Regions from separate parts of the Dictyobacter halimunensis genome, predicted to be linked through region 2. Evidence: riboswitches for the same ligand, from Rfam matches in the RefSeq annotation. Region 2 holds a riboswitch; the other holds the start of a gene.
The links. Region 2 has a riboswitch for S-adenosylmethionine ahead of metK (methionine adenosyltransferase). Riboswitches for the same ligand answer to the same signal wherever they lie in the genome.
Positions count from the first base shown of each region.

Region 1: it holds a riboswitch for S-adenosylmethionine, as region 2 does, so the genes downstream of both, metX (homoserine O-acetyltransferase MetX) here and metK (methionine adenosyltransferase) in region 2, are expected to answer to the same signal.

Region 1 covers NZ_BSRI01000002.1:1,507,285-1,510,703, forward strand. Annotated here, with positions in the region: gene AABA21_RS20235 (homocysteine synthase) at 1-279, opposite strand, end outside; gene metX (homoserine O-acetyltransferase MetX) at 299-1,444, opposite strand; SAM riboswitch class I at 1,876-1,993, opposite strand; gene AABA21_RS20245 (Uma2 family endonuclease) at 2,203-2,781, opposite strand; gene AABA21_RS20250 (aldo/keto reductase) at 2,917-3,419, opposite strand, start outside.
Region 2 covers NZ_BSRI01000002.1:4,129,982-4,133,400, reverse strand. Annotated here, with positions in the region: gene AABA21_RS31070 (acyl-CoA dehydrogenase family protein) at 1-377, opposite strand, end outside; gene metK (methionine adenosyltransferase) at 559-1,809, opposite strand; SAM riboswitch class I at 1,980-2,097, opposite strand; gene ahcY (adenosylhomocysteinase) at 2,330-3,419, opposite strand, start outside.

The sequences.
Region 1 (3,419 bases), 2.6 Mb from region 2:
CGCCTGGCCCGACGCGACCGCCAGAGCGCCCACGCCACCCTCCAGGGCAGCCACGCGGCGCTCAAAGGCATCCTGAGTCGGATTCATAATACGAGTATAGATATTGCCAAATTGCTTCAAGGCAAAGAGATTCGCCGCATGTTCAGGGCTATCAAAGACATAAGATGAGGTCTGATAAATAGGCACGGCGCGCGCCCCGGTGGCACTATCGGCGGTTTCCTGTCCAGCATGCAAAGACAACGTTTCAAAACCATAGCTACGATTACTATTTAATGCCATGAGATTTATTTCTCCTTTTTTATAGTGAGAATTGGTGGAGGACGGTGTTTAATTGGTCCCATTCTTTCAGGAACGCATCGTGGCCATGGGGAGAGTTTATCTCCACATAGCGCCCATCGCCTCCAACGGTTTGTACTTTATCTGCCAGCCAGCGCACATGTGACGCCGGGAAAAGAAAATCGGAGCTGATCCCGACAAAGAGCATCTTACTCTGGATGCGTCCGAGCGCATCTTCAAGAGAGGCATACCCCTCGCTTACATCATAAAGATCCATCGCTCGGCTGATATAGAGATAGCTATTGGCATCAAAGCGGCGCGCGAGCTGATCGCCCTGATAGTAGAGATAGTTTTCGACATCGAAGCGGCCACCCAGATTGGGAGAAAAGGTCGGCGCGGTCACCGGTTCGCGCTGCGCCTGCTTGCGCGCGAAGCGCTGCTCCATCGACTCCTCGCTCTGATAAGTGATCATCGCCAGCATGCGCGCGATCGCCAGGCCCGTCGCGGGTCCCTGGTCCAGCCGGTAATCCCCACACTGCCAGGCGGGATCAGCCATAATCGACTGGCGAGCCACCTCATTAAAGGCAATCGCCTGGGCCGACACAGCCGCCGAGGCCGCGATCACGGCCACTTTATCCACGATATTAGGGTAAGTGACCGCCCACTCCAGCGCCTGCTGTCCCCCGATGGAGCCACCGGCCACCATGGCCAGTCGGCGCACGCCCAGGTGCTTGATCAGCTTATACTGGGATCGCACCATGTCACGGATCGTGATCACGGGAAAGCGCATACCATAAGGTCGTCCGGTCACAGGATTCTCTGAGGAAGGGCCGGTACTACCGGAACAGCCGCCAATAATATTGGCGCAAATCACAAAGTAGCGCGCAGTATCAAAGTATTTTCCGGGACCGATCAGGGGATTCCACCAGGCAGCCTTAGGATTCTCTGGATCTTCGACATCATGGGCATGAGAACTACCGGTCAGCGCATGCGTAATCAAGATCGCATTATCGCCGGTGGCATTGAGCTCCCCCCAGGTCTCATACGCCAGCGTCACCGGACCCAGTCGGTCGCCGCGCTGCAGCAAAAGCTGATCAAAAGTGAATGTAAACACTTCATTCTCTGTCTGCGTCTTTATTCGATTTATATATTCTAATTGCGCTACCATGCAATACTCTCCTCCTGGAAAAAGGAACAAAAAAACCCTCACCCTGCAGGGGCGAGGGGTAAACGTCTTCGCGGTACCACCCTGATCTATTGACACCTCACGGCGCCAACCTTTACGAGTGTTATCCTGTCAACCTGGCCATTCAAACTATCCACAACTTAACGGCCAGTGGCAATCCATAACACTACAGCTATAACGTAGCTCACGGCACAATCTACTACCTCGCCAAAGGGTTCAATCTGCAACTCAGAGGCCATATTCAATGCCGGTACGGCGCTGACATCTCATCGTCGTCAACTCTCTGTAGCCGCCCATTCTCATTTACTCTTCCTCTTCAACGCAATTCTCTTTTTCAATTGTAAGGTACACCAGATTCCAGGAAACAGGTAACAAAAAAGCCCCACACTTGGGGGGCCGCTACATTGCTGTTCCCCTCATCTTGCGAAACATGCGCAGCACGTTTCACCGGAATTGGCACCCTGCTTGCTACATTGCAAACGGGTTGCCGGGCTTCACAGGGCCGTATCCCTCCACCTCTCTTGATGAGAGCAGTTATCACTGCATTTATTCAGTTATAGTATGTTCTTTTGTTTGCGATTTGTATCTTAATGTTATTGAGTAGTATACCCAAGGTAGTTAAACGCTGTCAAGGGCACAACCATACCAAACATGTGTACGAAATACACATATCGCCATATTTGCGCAAGTTGGGTCAAGCCCAGCACCTACGATGCGGGAAGCCGGGACGAACCCGGCACCTACGGTTCTTCTTCTAACTCCAGGTAAACTTTGGCATAAATCTCTTTGAGCGTAAAGCTGACTTCAATACTGGAGAGTTCTATAATATCCCTGTCATCGGTAAAGATAGAATGCTGCCACCGGGACATGCCCAACCGATGATGGTGCTCTACCAGACGCCGGCGCGAATCAACAAACAGGATCTCCTGGATGGTAGGATAGCGCTGATACGCGAGTAGCTTCTCTCCCCTATCAGTCTTCTCGGTCGAAGGAGAATGGACCTCTACAACCACGGAGGGAGCTTCTAAGGCCCTCTTGCGCGTCCAATCAGCCGGATCGCAGGAGACAGATACATCAGGATAATAGATGCGGTTATCAAGCAATTCCACCGCCGCGTCAGAGCCATACACATTGCACTCAGAGTCATACAAAGCACGATCCAATATACCAGCAATCCTGGCCGCGATCTGAGAATGGGCAAGCGTCCCACCAGTCATCATGCGGATATCGCCATCAATATACTCATATTTCCGTTCAGGAAAGCTTTCGACCATCCTCCAATATTCATCTAACGTGTATCTGTGCAACGGATCATGCATAACAGCCCCCTCCTAAACAAATCAGCCCAACTTGTATAGTCACACCATACACCATGTATACAAGAAAAAACAATAACCAACCAGTAAAAAAGAGGTGGTTCTTCAGAAGTTGCAAGCCACCTCTTTTTTCAGCATTTAGTCCCAGGAGGAAGCCTGGTTGAGGGCGGTAATCTGGCCAAGGTTCAGGGTGATGTCGACCGCCTCCAGGCTGGGCTGCAGTTGATCGGCGCTGTTGGCTCCGATGATAGGAGCGGTAACAGTGGGCTGAGCCAGCAGCCAGGCCAGCGCCACGGCACTCGGCGTGGTTTCAATTTCCCGGGCGATGCGCTTGACGACATCGACGGTACGCCAGGCACCCTCAGAGTCATACTTCTGCGCAATCGAGCTGGCACGTTCGCTCTCAGCATTTCCGCCGCGCTCGTATTTGCCCGTCAGGAAACCACCGGCCAGTGAGCTATAGGGGATCACACCGATCTGGTGCTGCTCACAGATCAGTTTGAGCTCGCTCTCGAACTCGGCGCGATGGACCAGGTTATAATGTGGCTCCAGCACATCATAACGCACTGTATTATGGACATCGGCGCTCCACAGACTCTCCATCAACCGCCAGGCCGGATAATTGGAGGCGCCAACGTAGC
Region 2 (3,419 bases):
GTCAAGCCAAACGCCCACAATCGCTCGCCACGGGCCAGCGGAGTCAGGTACTGCTCTTTCTGTTGTTGTGAGCCAAAGAGAAAAAACGGTGTCGCGCCCAGGGATGTATGGGCCTCCATGGTAATCCCGATGGAAACGTCTCCGCGTGAAATCTCCTCAATAGCCAGACAATACGAAAGAAAATCCGCTCCGGCCCCGCCATATTCTTCGGGGAAAGGCAATCCTAGCAGACCAAGCTCGCCCATCTGGCGAATCAGCGCGTAGGGGAACGAACCAGTGGCATCTATTTCTTCAGCAATGGGCTTGATTTCTTGTTCAGCGAATTCCCTGCATGTCTGACGAATGGCCATCTGCTCTTCATTGAGTGAAAAGTCCATCTCGAGGTGATCCTTTCTGCACTATGCATATAAGTTGTGATAGGTACAGGTAATCTGTACATCACACATTATAGTAGATGCAGACCAGAAATAGCGAGAGGGAAAATATAGTTGAGATAAAAAAATGGTGATAGGAGGCGTACACCCCCCATCACCATTTTTTTATCTCAACTATTGAAGATTACTGAGAGACTGCTTCGCTGGTTTCGGCGCTGGCGCCGACGCCTTTGCGCAGCATGGGGACTTTATCCAGAGCCTCCCAGGGCAGATCGATGTCGGTGCGGCCGAAGTGACCGAAGGCAGCGGTCGGCTGGTAGATGGGGCGGCGCAGGTCCAGTGCCTGGATAATGCCCGCCGGGCGCAGATCAAAGTGCTCATTGATCAGGCGAATGATCTCTTCATCCGAAACCTTGCCGGTGCCGAAGGTCTCAACGAACAGCGAGAGCGGACGCGCCACGCCGATGGCATAAGCGATCTGCAGCTCAATGCGATCCGCCAGTCCGGCGGCCACGATGTTCTTCGCGATATGGCGAGCCGCGTAGGCAGCCGAACGGTCAACCTTGGTCGCGTCTTTACCACTGAAGGCGCCACCACCATGGCGAGCCATGCCGCCATAGGTATCGACAATAATCTTACGGCCAGTCAGGCCGGCATCGCCCATGGGACCGCCGGTAACAAAGCGACCGGTAGGATTGACATAGAACTTGGTGTCTTTATCCAGCAGATGCGCGGGGATAACGGGCTTAATAATATACTCGATCACATCCTGGCGGATCTGCTCGCGATCCACATAGTCGGCGTGCTGGGTAGAGATCACGATCGTATCGACGCGGGTTGGTGCGCCATGCTCATACTGTACCGTAACCTGTGCCTTACCATCGGGACGTAAATATGTCATCGGGCCCTGGCCGCTCCAGGATTTGCGGCGTACCTGCGAGAGCTGGCGCGTCAATTTGTGGGCCAGGCTGATCGGCATCGGCATCAATTCGGGGGTCTCGTTACAGGCAAAGCCGATCATCATACCCTGGTCGCCAGCGCCGATGCGCTCTAGCTCGTCGTCGGTCAACCGCACGACCTTGTCGCCTTTGCTCTCCAGGGAATGGCTGACGCCCATATCGATATCGGGCGACTGCTTGCCAATAGAGGTAGTAACACCACAGGTGCGATAGTCGAAACCATAATCGGCATTGATATAGCCGACCTGCTCGATAGTCTGGCGCACGACCGCCGACATATCGACCCAGGCTGACGTTGAAATTTCACCTGCAACCAGAACCAGGCCTGTCGTTGTAGCCGTCTCACAGGCCACACGAGCCATAGGGTCCTGCGCCAGAATCGCATCCAGAATCGCGTCCGAAATTTGATCACAGAGTTTATCTGGATGACCTTCAGTCACCGACTCGCTGGTAAAAAATGTTTTAGGATCATGCATGAAACTTGTCATGAATGGGCCATTCCTTTCTCGAAAAAAATTGGTGACACATGCATATGTATGGCCATATTAATTACTTTTATTCTATGCTGAAGGTGAAGTGAGAAGTATATGTGGGGCTCAGGCATAAAAAAACCCCTTTTTCTCAGGGGTGTGGCTATTGCACATTCCCCTCATCTTGCGGCATAGCATAGACCGCCGGAATTGGCACCCTTCCTGTTTATTAGTGAAAACAGGCGGGTTGCCGGGCTTCATCGGGCCGTTTCCCTCCACCTCTCTTGATGAGAGTGATTACACTCATGTATTTATTTGTCCATGTAGCAGGGGTTTAACACCACCTATGCGCTTAACATTGCTTATAATTGTACGCTACAGATATGCTAGCTGTCAAATCTATGCAAGCGCTATCAGCATGCATGGATCAAGTACATTGATGCATGATGAGAAGGAGAAGCGAAGGATAGCGGCTGGCGCGATACTATGCCGCCAGCCTGCTATCCGGAACCACATGAAAGATGGCTTAGGTGCCGGACTCCCATGAGTTGAGGTACTTCTCCTGCTCTTCGGTGAGCGTATCAAACTTGATGCCCATGGCATGCAGTTTGAGGCGCGCGATCTCTTTATCGAGATCCTGTGGCAGGGTGTAGACCTGGGGCTTCAACTCTTTGGCATGGTTGAGCATGAACTCTGAACCCAGGGCCTGGTTGGCGAAGCTCATATCCATCACGCTGGCGGGATGGCCTTCGGCGGCGGACAGGTTGACCAGGCGGCCCTCGGCCAGCAAGTGCACATGGCGACCATCGGCATAGGTGTACTCATCGACAAAGTCGCGCACGCGACGCTTGCCAGTGGCCAACTTCTCCAGAGCCGGAATGTTAATCTCGTCATTGAAATGGCCAGAGTTGGCGATCAGGGCGCCGTCTTTCATCTTCTCCATGTGAGCCTGGTCGATCACGTTGATGTCGCCGGTCACGGTAATGAAGACATCACCCAGGGCGGCAGCCTCTACACCGGGCATGACGCGATAGCCATCCATGACGGCCTCCAGGGCACGGGTAGGATCGACTTCGCAGACGATCACGTTGGCGCCGTGGCCATGGGCACGGGAGGCCACACCACGACCACACCAGCCATAGCCGAAGACCACGATGGTGCGACCAGCCAGCAGGACATTGGTCGAGCGAATAATCGCGTCCAGCGTGCTCTGACCTGTTCCATAGCGATTATCAAATAAATGCTTGGTGTCAGAGTCATTAACCGCCAGAACCGGGAAGCGCAGGACACCCTGCTTCTCCATGCTGTGCAGGCGGATCACGCCGGTGGTGGTCTCTTCCATGCCACCGATGATGTTGGGGATCAGGTCTGTGCGAGTGGTATGCAGGGTTGAAACCAGGTCACAACCATCATCCATCGTCATCTGAGGATTGTGGTCGAGCACCGAGTTGATGTGGCTGTAGTAGGTCTTCTCATCCTCGCCTTTGATGGCATAGGTTGGGATACCATACTCGCTCACCAGCGCGGCGGCCACATCATCCTGCGTCGAAAGAGGATTGGAGGCGCACAGCACCAGGTCGGCGCCGCCGGCCTTCAGGGTAATGGCCAGGTTGGCG